2 regions of the Archangium minus genome follow, and region 2 is predicted to be linked to the other one. Evidence: riboswitches for the same ligand, from Rfam matches in the RefSeq annotation. Region 2 holds a riboswitch; the other holds the start of a gene.

What was found. A riboswitch is a leader RNA that binds a small molecule or an ion and turns the genes downstream of it on or off. The one in region 2 is predicted to bind thiamine pyrophosphate.
Region 1: it holds a riboswitch for thiamine pyrophosphate, as region 2 does, so the genes downstream of both, F0U60_RS34520 (FAD-dependent oxidoreductase) here and thiC (phosphomethylpyrimidine synthase ThiC) in region 2, are expected to answer to the same signal.

The regions. Positions count from the first base shown of each region.
Region 1 covers NZ_CP043494.1:8,489,203-8,496,329, forward strand. The annotation lists gene F0U60_RS34490 (SDR family NAD(P)-dependent oxidoreductase) at 1-497, shown strand, start outside; gene F0U60_RS34495 (hypothetical protein) at 619-1,587, shown strand; gene F0U60_RS34500 (ThiF family adenylyltransferase) at 1,681-2,655, opposite strand; gene F0U60_RS34505 (thiamine phosphate synthase) at 2,652-3,248, opposite strand; gene F0U60_RS34510 (thiazole synthase) at 3,245-4,015, opposite strand; gene thiS (sulfur carrier protein ThiS) at 4,020-4,217, opposite strand; gene F0U60_RS34520 (FAD-dependent oxidoreductase) at 4,214-5,176, opposite strand; TPP riboswitch at 5,320-5,423, opposite strand; gene F0U60_RS34525 (class I SAM-dependent methyltransferase) at 5,558-6,313, shown strand; gene F0U60_RS34530 (xanthine dehydrogenase family protein molybdopterin-binding subunit) at 6,337-7,127, opposite strand, start outside.
Region 2 covers NZ_CP043494.1:7,624,235-7,631,361, forward strand. The annotation lists gene F0U60_RS30980 (HD domain-containing phosphohydrolase) at 1-656, shown strand, start outside; gene moaA (GTP 3',8-cyclase MoaA) at 740-1,738, shown strand; gene F0U60_RS30990 (DUF4870 domain-containing protein) at 1,742-2,131, opposite strand; gene thiC (phosphomethylpyrimidine synthase ThiC) at 2,252-4,135, opposite strand; TPP riboswitch at 4,176-4,284, opposite strand; gene F0U60_RS31000 (CBS domain-containing protein) at 4,526-4,963, shown strand; gene F0U60_RS31005 (universal stress protein) at 4,985-6,325, shown strand; gene F0U60_RS31010 (OsmC family protein) at 6,452-6,979, shown strand; gene F0U60_RS31015 (sigma-54-dependent transcriptional regulator) at 7,057-7,127, shown strand, end outside.

The DNA.
Region 1 (7,127 bases), 860 kb from region 2:
TCATGCGCACCGTGTCCGCGGTCCTCCCGACGATGCGCACGCAACGCCGCGGCACCATCGTGAACATCGGGTCGCTCTCAGGCTTCGTCGGGGTCCCATTCCACGGCGTCTACGCCGCAAGCAAGCACGCACTCGCGGGCTACACCGAAGCGCTTCGCTTCGAGGTGCGGCCATATGGCATCGGGGTGTGCCTGGTCGAGCCTGCCGCCCACCGAACCGGCATCCAGATGGCTCGTCCCCACGGTCCGTTGCCGCACTACGACAGCGGAAGAGAGACCGTGGAAGCGATCATCCGGAAGCAGATCGAGACCGGGAGCAGTCCGCAACGGGTCGCCGACGTCATCGCGGCTGCGGCTACGAGCGCAGCGCCGCGGTTCCGCTATCGCGTCGGGGGGAAGGCCACGTTCGCAGCCTGGGCACGCCGCCTGCTCCCGGTCGCCACGTTTGAGACGGTCGTACGTCGTGAGTTCCGGTTGCCGGGGCGAGCCGAGACATGAGCGTTGGGACCGCGAGCACCAGAGGCGGCCGCGACTCCAGTTGGTTGGCGCGCAATCTCACGCTCACCAGCGGGTGGTGTCCCGTAGCCATGCCCGTGCAGGTGCTAACGTCCGGCACACCATGAGCCAACGCCTTCTCCCGTCGCTTCTGAGCCTCTTTCTCTGCACTTCCGCCGCGCAGGCCGCGCCTCCGAAAAAGCAGAAGAAGAGCGCCGACACCGCGAAGCGCGTGACGCTCGTCATCTGGGGCGGGGGCAAGACACCCGCCGACGCCGAGCGTGCGATGAAGGACTTTACCGACCGCGGCTTCAAGTCATCGGCCTCGCTGGTCCGTCTGTTCTCCAGTGAGGTGCGGGGCCTCAACCCCGGATTCCACATCGCGGTGCTCGGCGCCTGTTCCTCCGTGGAGGGTCACGCGCTGCTCCGCCGGGCGCGACAGTTCTACCCGGGGGTCTATGGGCGGGCCGTGCCCGCGGAAGGAGAGGTGGCGAAGCTCTCGTGCCCGAGCGTCACCACACCCCGGCGGGAATGGTACTACGAGCCCTCCCCTGACGAGCCCGCAGTCATTACCAGCTCCGAGGAGGTGGTCGTCCCGGCCGGTACGCTGAAGGTCACCGTGGAGGCGACCATCGATTCGAACTCCGAGTTCGTGGCCGCCTCCTACTCGGTCAAGACCCGCCTGACGAAGGGAGAGCAGGTCATCGACGAGTGGACGCACGTGCAGCCCGACTTCGCGACCGTGAGCGACCTCACGCTGGATGGCAAAACGGTGGTGCTCACCACGAAAGACGCGTTGAGCGACTGCAAGGGTGACTCCTTCGCCGAGGTCGAGTTCCGCACGCGCCGCTTCTCGGTAAAGAACGGGAAGATTGCCGTGAAGGAGCAGACCACGGGGCGCGAGTCGAGCCTGTGTGGCCCCAACTACGAGGGCTCGACGCCCTGCTCCATCGCACGCCAGACAGCGTTGTACAACGCCGTGCGCGGCGCCTGCGAGAACGCCACACGCGACGATTGTATGAAGGCCATCTCGGAGTACGAGGCCGAAGCCGAGGACGTCGAGTGCAACGAGTCGTACGGCGGCGCTGACTGACCTGTGTCAGGTAGACCGGGGCAGGCTCACTCGGTGGGTCCTGCACCGCGGCGGGCAAGGCCGCGAGGAGCGCGGCGTTGTGGACTGCCTATTTTATGATTGAACTCCAACGGGGTCGCCCGCGGCGACGAGGGCTATGTCTCCTGGCCAGATAGCCGCAAGGCGTTCCGCCGCCCTCCAGGCACGGAGGCCTGAGCGGCACACGAGCACGGCGCGCTGGCCGGGTTCGGGCAGCTCCATGCCGGGGCCGACCTCGGCCACGCTCAGGCGCCGCGCGGCCGGGTGGATCAGTGGAGCCTCCTCCACCCCGCGCAGGTCGATGGTCAGGTCTCCTGACTTGATCTCCGAAGGGGAGACGAAGCGCGGCGCATGCGCGGGCTCCTCCGCCCCGTCGAAGCGGAAGCCGCCCGAGCGGAAGGTCGCTCCGTCAAAGGTGATGAGCCTCCCGAGGACGCCTGCCTCCCCCGCGAGCAGCGCCAGCGCCATCTGCGCCTGCAGTGCACCGATGACTCCCACGACAGGTCCGAGCACGCCGGTCTCGGCACAACTGCCCATCCTCTGCGGCAGGTCGGGGAAGACCGCGCGCAGGCTCGGCGCGCCGCCGCAGAAGCCACCCACATATCCCTCGCGCCCCGTGACGGAGGCGGAGAGGTACGGGAGGCCCCGCGCGAGGCACACGTCCGAGAGGATGTAGCTGACCGCGAAGCTGTCGGCGCAGTCGAGGATCAGGTCACAGCCCTCGATGAGCTTCGGGGCATTGGCGGGCTCCAGTGCGGCCACCACGGGCTCCACCACGCTCTCTGGGTTGAGCCCGGCGAGGTGGCGGGAGCAGGCCTCGGCCTTGGGCTGGCCAAGGTCACCCATACGGAAGAGCGTCTGGCGATGCAGGTTGCTCTCATCCACCCTGTCGGGATCAACGAGGCGGATGTGCCCTACCCCAGCCCCGACCAGGTATTGCAGCACCGGCGCGCCCAGGCCCCCCGCCCCCACGACGAGGACCCGCGCCGCCCGGAGCCGCTCCTGAGCGCCCTCCCCCAGCACGGCCGTCTGTCTGGCATAGCGGCTCATCGCGTCACCTCCATCCATTCGGCGATCCGCGCCTCGGGGTTGGGGTTCAGCGTGATGTCGGTCACGACCGAGACGATGTCAGCCCCCGCCGCGAAGACGCCCGGAGCGCGGGCGGTACTCATTCCTCCGATGGCGACGAGAGGAATGTCGCCAATCAGGCGTTTCCATTCCGTCACCCGCTCCAGCCCCTGCTGGTGCCATTTCATCTGCTTGAGGACGGTGGGATAGACCGGCCCCAGCGCGACGTAGTCGGGTGCAAGCGAGAGGGCGCGGTCGAGCTCGGCGGGGTCATGGGTGCTGATGCCGAGGCGCAACCCCGCGCGGCGGATGGCGGGAAGGTCGGCACCGTCCAGATCCTCCTGCCCCAAATGCAGCCACTCGCAGCCCTCCTCGATGGCAAGCTGCCAGTAGTCGTTGACCACCAGCACGGCACCAGCCTTGCGGCAGAGGTCGCGGGCGGCGGAAATCTGGCGGCGCAGCTCGTCCGGCGCGCGGTTCTTGAGGCGGAGCTGGACAAGCTTCACGCCCAAGGGAAGCGCTCGGGGCAGCCAGTCCACGTCGTCGAAGATCGGGTAGAAGCGGTCGAGCGTCACAGGAAGGCCTTTCCAATCACCGGAGTGGAGGGCGCGGCCATGTCTCGCGGCGGCATCGGGTCGGCGCCGCGGGCGAGGCGCCCAGCCTCCAGAGCCTTCGCGAAGCCCTCGGCCATCGCCGCGGGATCGCCCGCCTTGGCGACAGCGGTGTTCAAGAGCACCGCGTCGAAGCCCATCTCCATCGCCGCGGCGGCCTGGCTCGGCAGGCCCAGCCCCGCGTCAATCACCATCGGTACATCGGGGAAGTGCGCGCGCAGGCTGCGCAGGCCGTAGGGATTGAGCAACCCCAACCCCGTCCCGATCGGCGCGCCCCAGGGCATCAGCACCTCGCAGCCCGCCTGCAAGAGGCGGTCGGCGAGCACCAGGTCCTCGGTCATGTAGGGGAAGACCTTGAAGCCCTCGGCCACGAGGATCCGCGCCGCCTCGACCAGGCCGAAGGGATCCGGCTGGAGCGTGTCGGCATTGCCAATCACCTCGAGCTTGATCCAATCGGTCTCAAAGAGCTCGCGCGCCATCTGGGCCGTGGTGACCGCCTCGCGGACACTGTGGCAGCCAGCAGTGTTGGGGAGCACCCGCACGCCGAGCCCTGAGATCAGGCGCCAGAAGTCCTGCCCTGCCCGCTCACCCCCCGCCTCGCGGCGAACCGAGACGGTGGCGACGCCCGCGCCCGAACGACGGAAGGCCTCGGCCAGCACGGCGGGCGAGGGATATTGCGCGGTGCCGAGCATCAGGGGCGAGGCGACTTCGGTTCCGTAGAAGACTGGCATTGGCTCACCCTCCCTGCCGGGGCGCCACGATTTCCACCCGGTCACCCGCGGCGAGACGCAGCCCGTCTCGCGCCGCAGCGGGCACGAAGGCCTCGTTCACTGCCGTCGCGACCTTGGCGTTGCCATGACCCAGTTCCAGGAGGAGCGCGCCGAGCGTTTCGCTCGACGTCTCGCGCGCCTCGCCATTCACGGTGATCTTCATTGCAAGAGCTCCACGGGTTTGCCGGACAGAAGGTGGTCGGCCGCCATCCGCGCCAGCACCGGCGCCATCAGGTAGCCGTGGCGGTAGAGGCCATTGAGGAAGAGCGTGCCGTCGCGCTGGATGAGACGCGGGACGTTGTCAGGAAAGGCAGGCCGCGCATCGGTGCCGATCTCGAGGATCTCCGCCTCGCCGAAGGCCGGGTGCAGTGCATAGGCGGCGCTGAGGAGCTCCATCACGGAACGGACGCTCGCGCGCCCGCGCTGGGCGCTTTCGATCATCGTGGCGCCGAGCATGTAGATGCCGTCGCCACGAGGGACGAGGTAGATCGGGATCCGCGGGTGGAGGAGCCGAATCGGGCGCGAGAGGGCCAGCTCGGGGAGGCGCAGCACCAGCATCTCGCCCTTCACACCGCGGAGCTCGGGGAGCGCATCGCGCGCGGCAAGGCCCCGGCAGTCGATGCGCTGGCCCTCGGGCGCGGTCTGCGCGAAGGCGACGCCGAGCGCCGCGGCACGGGCGCGCAGGGTGGAGAGGGCCACGCGCGGCGTCAGATGCGCCTCGGTTGGGAAGAAGAGCCCGCGGTGGAAGCGGCCGTCGAGATCGGGTTCGAGCGCGGCGAGCTCCTCGCGACCCACCCACTGGTGCTCCCGCGTCCGGGCGGCGAAGCGGTCGAGCTCGGCCCGGTCGCGGCCCAGGGCGAGGACCAACGTGCCGCGGCGAATGACCTCCACCCCCTGAGCCACCCACCAGTCAGCGGCGGTCTGGCCGAGCCGGATGACCGGCTCTTCAGCCGTCTCTCCCTCGCAGAAGGGGGCGAGCATCCCACCCGCCCACCAAGAACAGGCATGGGGGCCCGGTTCGGGCTGGGGATCAACCAGCGTCACCCTCCCGCCACGGCTCGCGAGCTCGACGGCGGTGCAGAGGCCCATGACCCCGGCGCCGAGGATCGTGTAGCCGCTCATGCCCAGACCTCCACCCCGAAGACGCGGTGGGCGTTCTGGGCGGTGAGGGTGCTCGCAAGGGCTGTGGGCGTCTGCATCGCGCTTCCTCTCTTACCGGCGAGGGTTCAGAGGAAGCTCCAGGGCCACGATTGAGAGATCGCGCGCCCTTGCAGCTCTCCGTTCCCTACGCCGGTCCTAGCCGGATCAGGTTCGATGGGTTGGCGCCTGGCCTCTCAGCCCCCGGGAAGGGGCACCCCAACGGAATGGCCCATGGCTAGCAGCCGGGCGACGCGACGGCAAGGGGCTCCTGCACCCGATGTTCGACACGCTCCCCTACCCTTCTGATGCAGAGAGAGCACGATAGGGACTCACGTCGGGACTGATTCCCGAGGAGCTCGCACCATGAACATCACGCTCTCACCCCAAGACTACGCCACCGCCTTCCACCTGCTCGCCAAGACGGCCAGGCACCACGAGAACATCGGGCAGTGGGTCGAGCAGAATCTCCTCTCCCGGATGCCCAAGCGCCCGTCGCTGCTTGATGTGGGCGCGGGACCAGGCACGGTCGCCCGGCGGCTCGCGCCGCATTTCGGTTCGCTCACCCTGCTCGAGCCCAATCGAAACCAGCTCAGCGCGTTCGAGCACCCCGGAGCCCAGCTCTTTCACACGGACCTGGAGGGCTATCAGTCACCCGAGCAGTACGATCTCGTCCTCTGCTCGCACGTCCTGTACCACGTGCCCGTCGCCAACTGGGGACGGTTCGTCGACCGGCTGCTCGCGCGCGTGCGCCCGGGAGGCTACTGCCTGATTGTCCTCGGCTCCGGCCGCGGACAGAACTACGAGCTGCATCGCGACTTCACACAGACGGTGATCAGCAGCGAGCAACTCCATGCCGTCCTGAAGGAGAAGCAACTCCCCTACGAAGTGGCCACGACCCTGAATGGTTTCTCCGCGACCTCCTTCGAGGAGATGTACACGCTCTGCCGCTTCTTCGTGTTCGAGGACTGTTGCACTCCAGAACAACTCGCCGCCCTGAGCGAGCACGAGGCGCGCGCGCTCGACGCCAGGATTCGCAAGCACGCCGAACGCTGCCAGGAGGCGGACGGGGTGTACCGCCTGACGCAGGATGAGGATCTGATCCTCATCCCCAAGCCGTAGGCTTCAGCGGACCGCGTCACGCCCTACAGCAGCTTGTCGGGCGTGATCGGCAGATTCCGGACGCGCCTTCCCGTCGCGTGGAAGATGGCGTTGGCAATCGCGGCCGCCACGCCGACGATGCCGATCTCCCCCAACCCCTTGGCACCGAGCGGGTTGACGATCGAATCGTCCTCCTCGACGAAGATGACGTCGATGTCCTGCACATCGGCGTTCACGGGGACGTGGTACTCGGCCAGGTTGTGGTTCATGAACCGGCCGAGCTTCTGATCCATGGCCGACTCCTCTTCCAGGGCCATGCCAATCCCCCAGACAACCCCACCGAGGATCTGGCTTCGCGCCGTCTTCGGGTTCAAGACCCGGCCTCCCGCGATGGCGCTGACGACACGCGTCACCTTCACAGTGCCGAGGTCCTCGTCGACCTTCACCTCCGCGAACACCGCCGAGTGTGTGCACCGGGTGAACCTCGATTGCTTGGGCATGTTGGGCAGGGCCAACGTCTCTTCTTCGATGCTGAGGACCTCGCCGTGTCGCATGGCCTCGGTGAGCGACACCGCCCGCGATGGCTCCTTCGTCAGCCGGATGTGCCCTTCGACGAATGACACCTCGTCCAGACTCGCCTTCGCGAGCGGCGAGCCGCGCACCTTCCGAGCGAGCTGGAACAACCGCTCGCGCACCTTCTCGCAAACAGCCTTCACCGCCGAACCAACGGAGGACACGGTCCACGAGCCGCCTTCGACGGGTGCCTTGGGCAGCGAGGAATCACCCAGCTTGAACGTCACATCCTCCACTGGAAGGCCGAGCGTGTCCGCGGCAA
Region 2 (7,127 bases):
TGCTACTCAAGCCGGGCAAGCTCACCCCGGAGGAGTGGCAGGAGATGCGCAAGCATCCGGACATCGGCTTCCAGATGATCCAGAACATCCCCTTCCTGGCCACGCCGGCGCAGATCGTGCTGTCGCACCAGGAGCGCTGGGATGGTCAGGGCTACCCGCGCAACCTCCGGGGCCAGGAGATCCACATCGGCGCGCGCATCTTCGCCGTGGCGGACACCCTGGACGCGATGACCAGCGACCGGCCCTACCGCAAGGGCACCACCTTCGCCAACGCCATCGCGGAGATCACCCGCTGCGCCGGGACGCAGTTCGATCGCGAGGTCGTCCGGGCCTTCCTCGACATCGGTGAGCAGGCGCTCATCAAAATCAAGGAAGACATGCACAACCGGAAGCTGACGCTGGTGCAGGCGGAGGCCCAGGCCCAGGAGGCCGAAGCCACCCTCGCCCGGCTCAGTGATGACCTGGATGAAATCGACCAGACCATCCCCGGCCCTGGGAGCCCGACCCCGAGTCCTCGAGGTGCCAATCCGGCCCCCACGACCCCTACGCCCAACTCGGGGGTAGGAGCCTCGACCCCAGCTTCATCGGGTCGTGCGGAGCCCTCCGTCGTTCTCTCGGTCCTGGCCGGAGGACGCCAGGGCAACTCGCGCGAGTAAGTTCCCCTCCGGGTGCGCCTGAACAGAAGCGCATCGGCGGGGATGCCAGCGGGAGTGAATGGGGTTAATAGTCGGACCACATCATGATGCCCGCTCCCCAACAGAGGGATCCCCTGCTCCCTCCCCTGCAGGACGCCCAGGGAAGAACCATGACGTACCTGCGCCTGTCCGTGACGGACCGGTGCAACTTCCGCTGCTCGTACTGCTCGCCCGCCAGCTGGGGGGGGAAGAAGGATCTGCTGTCCCCCGAGGAATTCGAGCGCATCGCCTCCGTCTTCGCCCGGATGGGCATCCGCCGGGTGCGCCTCACGGGGGGCGAGCCCCTCATCCGCCCGGACATCGTCGACATCGTCCGGCGCATCGCCGCGCTGCCGGGAATGGAGCAGGTGGCCATCACCACCAACGCCAGCCACCTGGAGCGGCTGGCCGTGCCCTTGCGCGAGGCGGGCGCCAACCAGCTCAACATCAGCCTGGACACCCTGTCCGAGGCCACCTTCCGGAGCATCTCCAAGCAGGGGGACTTCGCCTCCATCCTGCGAGGCATCGACGCGGCCGTGGGAGCGGGCTACGCCGCCCTGAAGCTCAACGTCGTCACCATGCGCGGGGTGAACGACGCCGAGGCCCCAGCGCTGGTCGCCTACGCCCACGCCCGAGGCATCACGCCTCGTTTCATCGAGCTGATGCCCTTTGGCCAGGGCACGCCGGTACCCACCGCGGAGCTGGTGGAGCGGCTCCAGGCCTCCGGACTCTCCCTGGTCCCCGACGATGAGCAGCACGGCGCCACCGCGGGCCCGGCGACCTACTGGCGCGCGCCCGGGGGGCGGGTGGGCTTCATCTCTCCCCTCACCCAGAACTTCTGCGGCGGCTGCAACCGTGTGCGCGTGGCCTCCAATGGCGACCTGCGCAGTTGCCTCGGCGGACGCGCCCAGGCCCCGCTGCACGCGCTCATCCGTGGCGGCGCCACGGACGCGGAGCTCGCCTTGGCCATCCGCGCGGCCCTCGGCGAGAAGCCGGAGGGCCACCGCTTCACGGAGCCCGGCGCTGGCGCCTACCTGCTGCCCATGATGGGCATTGGCGGCTGAGCGTTACTTGATCAACCGGAGGGTGGCCGGGTAGCGGAACACCTCTCCGTTGTACGCCTTGATACCGGCGATGATCGTCATCACCAGCCCGAAGAGGGCAATGACGACGCCCAGGACGAGTCCCACGCCAATGCAGGCCGTCACCAGCGAGACGACGTAGCCGATCAGCAGGGTGATCTGGAAGTTGAGCGACTCCTTCGCGTGGTTGTCGACCCAGCCGGACTGAGCCCCCTTCGTGCTCCGGATGACGAGGGGCCCCACGAACCCGATGAACGGCATCGCAATGACGTAGGGAGCCAGGGTGAGCACGTGAGCGAGCATGGCCCACTGCTTCTCCTCCGCCGTGGGAAGCGGAGAACCCGTGATGAAGCCGGCCGGCTGCTGCACGTCCATGAGAACCCCTCCAGGTCCTGAGGGGGGCGCGATCACCGCGCCCCCTGGAGTCCATCATCCGACAATCCCGGGGCGGATGTCACGCACCGGGCGTCGGGTGGTGAGAGGAGACCTCAAAAGTCAGCGGTAGATCTCCGCGCCGGCCTTCTTGAACTCCTCGCTCTTCTCGGCCATGCCCGTCTCCAGGGCCTTCTGCTCGTCGAGCCCCACCTTCTCCGCGTAGTCGCGCACGTCCTGGGTGATCTTCATCGAGCAGAACTGCGGGCCGCACATGGAGCAGAAGTGGGCCACCTTGGCGCCCTCGGCGGGCAGGGTCTCGTCGTGGAAGGCGCGGGCGCGCTCGGGATCCAACGAGAGGTTGAACTGATCCTCCCAGCGGAACTCGAAGCGGGCCTTGGACAGGGCGTTGTCGCGCATCTGCGCGCCCGGGTGCCCCTTGGCGAGGTCCGCGGCGTGGGCGGCGATCTTGTAGGTGATGACGCCCTCCTTCACGTCGTCCCGGTTGGGCAGCCCCAGGTGCTCCTTGGGCGTGACGTAGCAGAGCATCGCCGTGCCGAACCAGCCGATCATCGCCGCGCCGATGCCGCTGGTGAAGTGATCATACCCCGGCGCGATGTCCGTGGTGAGGGGCCCCAGCGTGTAGAAGGGCGCCTCGTGGCACACCGCGAGCTGCTTCGTCATGTTCTCCTGGATGAGGTGCAGGGGCACGTGGCCGGGGCCCTCGATCATCACCTGCACGTCGTGCTTCCAGGCGATCTTCGTCAGCTCCCCCAGCGCCTCCAGCTCGCCGAACTGCGCCGCGTCGTTGGCGTCCGCGATGGAGCCCGGCCGCAGCCCGTCACCCAGGCTGAAGCTGACGTCGTACGCCTTGAGGATCTCGCAGATCTCCTCGAAGTGCGTGTAGAGGAAGTTCTCCTTGTGGTGGGCCAGGCACCACTTGGCCAGGATGGAGCCACCCCGGCTGACGATGCCGGTGACGCGCTTCGCCGTGAGCGGGATGTAGCGCAGCAACACGCCGGCGTGGATGGTGAAGTAGTCCACCCCCTGCTCACACTGCTCGATGAGGGTGTCGCGGTAGATTTCCCAGGTGAGCTCCTCGGCTTTGCCGCCCACCTTCTCCAGCGCCTGGTAGATGGGCACCGTGCCGATGGGCACCGGGGCATTGCGGAGGATCCACTCGCGCGTCTCGTGGATGTTGCGGCCGGTGGACAGGTCCATCACCGTGTCCGCGCCCCAGCGGATGGACCACACCATCTTCTCCACCTCCTCCTCGATGGAAGAGGTGACGGCCGAGTTGCCGATGTTGGCGTTGATCTTCACCAGGAAGTTGCGGCCGATGATCATCGGCTCCAGCTCCGGGTGGTTGATGTTGGCCGGGATGATGGCCCGGCCCCGCGCCACCTCGTCCCGCACGAACTCAGGGGTGATCTCCCGAGGGATGGCGGCGCCCCAGGAGTGGCCCGGGTGCTGCCGGGACAGCTCGGCGGCCACGGCCTCGCGCTTGAGGTTCTCGCGCACGGCCACGAACTCCATCTCCGGGGTGATGATGCCCTTGCGGGCGTAGTGCATCTGGGTGACGTTGGCACCCGGCCTGGCCACCAGCGGCTTGCGGCGGTGGGCGAAGCGCAGCCCGTTCAGGCGCGGGTCCGACTCGCGGGTGCGGCCATACTCGGAGGTGACTCCAGGCAACTCCTCCACGTCCCCCCGGCGGCGGATCCACTCGGCACGCAGCGCGGGCAGCCCCGCCCGGAGATCGAGGGTGGCGTCGGGATCCGTGTACGGGCCGCTCGAGTCATAGACGAGGATGGAGGGGTTGGGCGTCACCTTCGCGTCCGGACCGTGGCCGTGGCGGGTGGGCGTCTGGCTGATCTCCCGCATGGGCACGCGGATGTCCGGGTGCTGGACGCCGGACACGTACACCTTGCGCGAGGCCGGTAGGGGCCCGCGGGTAATACCCTCCAGCACCTTGCCATCCACCTTGAGGCTCTTCGAGGCTCCGCTCACGTCACTCCTCCTCTGCCCGGACAAAGGGAGCGGGCAAGAAGAGGAGCGCCCGCCGCTTCCCTCCGCCGGTGCTAACCGGTTCAGGTTCCAAGGGTTGGCCGCTCCACGGCCGTCTCAGCCTCTCTCCGGAGGCACCCCTAGCGACTGGGCTGGGGTGTAGCGCACCGGAGGACCCCGCTTCAACCGTTTGGAGGGCGCCCTGTTCACGAGGAAGCCATCAGGCAAGTCCCCGCAGCATCTGCGGGTGGCTCGCGAAAACACGAAAACGTTGCGGCTGGCAACTACCGCGTATGGCAGCCAACGTGGCGGGCCCAGAGGGGAGACCTCCTTGGAACCAAACCTGCAATAGCTTCTTTCAGAACCCACGACACACGAGGACCGGAGATACGTATGCAGACCGTCGGAGAGCTGATGACCCACAGCAATCTGGTCACGCTCACGGAGACCCAGAACCTGGCCCTGGCAGAGGAGTTGCTCCGCCTGCATCGCATCCGCCACCTGCCGGTGGTCCGTAACGGCAAGCTCGTAGGGCTCATCACCCATCGCGATCTGCTGCGAGCCGCGGCGCAGCGCGGCGGAGCGGATCCTGCCAAGCAGCCGCTGTGGGCCTCGGACGTCATGGTGCGTGACGTAAAGACGGTGCGTTCGGACACGCCCACCCGCGACGCGGTGAAGCTGATGCTGGACAACAAGTACGGCTGCCTGCCCGTGGTGGGAGCGGACGGAGAGCTGGTCGGCATCCTCACGGAGGCGGACATGGTCCGCTACGCCCAGCACCTCATCGAGGATATGGACCGCCGCAGCCTGGCGGCCGAGTACGAGGCCTGAGACAGGCCATGGGGGAGCACCATGTCGATCGTCTTCGGAACGGACTTCTCGGAACGGGCGATGACGGCAGCCAAGGCGGCGGCGGCACTCGCCCGCCGCAGTGGCGAGGTGCTCCACCTGGTACACGTCACCGAGTACGGCAGCGCGGGGCGCACCACCTCGGCCGATGAGGCCCTGCGTCGGGATGCGCTCGCCCGCCTGGAGGAACAGGCCGCTGCGCTGCGCACCGAAGACACGCGGGTGGAACTCCACCTGCTAGAGGGCTCCCCGGACGAGGTGCTCGTCGAGCATGCCGCCGTCGTTCATGCCTCGCTCATCGTGGTGTCCCACCATGGGCAGCGAGCGCCGCGCTGGCGCATCGGCAACGTGGCCGAGCGGGTGGTGCAGTCCGCCCGGTGCCCGGTGCTGGTCGTCCGCTCGGCGGGCCCTCTGGAGGCCTGGGCTCGTGGAGAGCGCAGCCTGCGTCTGCTCCTGGGCTTGGACTTCTCCTCGCCCTCGGAGGCGGCGGTGGCCTGGGTGCGCAAGCTGCGCACGCTCGGCAACTGCGAGGTGGTGGCTGCCCACCACTACTGGGGCGCGGATGCCCACGTGCGCTATGGCGTCCCCCTCTCCCCCGAGTCCGAGGTGACGTCCGAGGTCGAAGAGGCGCTGCGGAGAGATCTCACAGCCCGCCTGGGCGACATGCCCGGCACCGGCGCGGTGTGGGTGCACCTGGATATCGGTCTGGGCCGGCCCTCGGATGCGCTGGTCGCACTGGCGCGCAAGGAAGAGGCAGATCTCATCGTGGTGGGCACCCACCAGCGCACCGGAGCGAGCAAGTGGTGGTACGGCTCGGTGTCGCAGCGCATTGTCCATGAATCGCCCGTCTCGGTGCTGTGTGTGCCGGCCAGCATGGCCTCAGCGCTCACCATCCCCGAGGTGCGCCGGGTGCTGGCCCCCACGGACCTCTCCGAGGTGGGCGTCAGCGCCATCCGCCATGCCTATTCGATCGTCCCCGCCGGCGGCACCGTCTACCTGCTGCACGTGCTGGAGCCCCTGGACGGAACACCGCCCCTCTACGCTCAGTACCTCGGGCCGCAGGGCGCCCCAGCCCACACCCCCGAGCAGGAGCGCCTCGCCGAGCAGCTGCGGGGACTCATCCCTCCCGAGGCGGCTGCTCGTGGCATCTCCACGCGGGTGGAGGTGGTGCACGGACGGAAGGTGTCCGAGGCCATCAACCAGGCGGCCGAGCGGCATGGCTGCGACATCATCTGTCTGGCCACCCATGGGCGCTCGGGGTTGAGCAAAGCGCTGGTGGGCTCGGTGGCGCAGGAGGTGCTTCAGAACAGCTCCAGGCCGGTGTTGCTCATCCGACCTACCTGAGCAGGCGGGCACTCAGCCTCCTGCCCTGAGGCCCGCCGAGGCGTGCTCATTTTGTCGTGCTGGGAGGTCTTTCCGGCACGCACATTGAAGGTCCCATCATGGGTAAACGATACCCGGAGGTGCGATGTGACCTACGTTGCCATCACCGAGTTCGAGACGCGGCTCCAGTGGGAGAGGGAGTATGGAGCACGGCTGTCTGGAGATCGGGTACCGGCCATTCCCTTGGCTGGACAGCTTGATGAGCTGGAAGGGCAGTGGAACCCGGAGACTCTGCTGGTGGGCGCCGTAGAGGGACGTACCCTTTTGGCCTTCCTGGAGCAGGCGCGTTCCCTGGGTGTGGAGATTCTTTTCTACCAGAGCTCCGCGGTGGCCCGCCGGGTGGATGGTCCGGATGGACTCCCCCACTACACGGACCTGATCGTCCGGCCCCATGTGGCCGTGCGGAACGAGGATGACGCGGCGCTCGTCCGGCGCGTCTTCGATGCGCTCCCGGAGCGCTGCTTCCCCAGTTCCGTGCTGCGGATTACCCCGCGCATCGAGCCCATCATCGACACCTGGGACGAGCAGCACGAGGAGGCGCTCGAGGAGGATCGCCTCCATGAACAGCCGTGGTGTTGGCTGCGAGGGGGGCGTGCAGCCGGTTACGACCCTTGACGCGGCGTGCCGGGCGTGGTTGCTCACCGTCTCCGGAATTCGCCCGTCCTGGGCGATTGCTTGTTACGGTTCACACCATGTCCGCTCAACGCATCCTGGTCGTCGACGACGAGGTCAATGCCCGCCGCGCCATCGCCACCATCCTGGG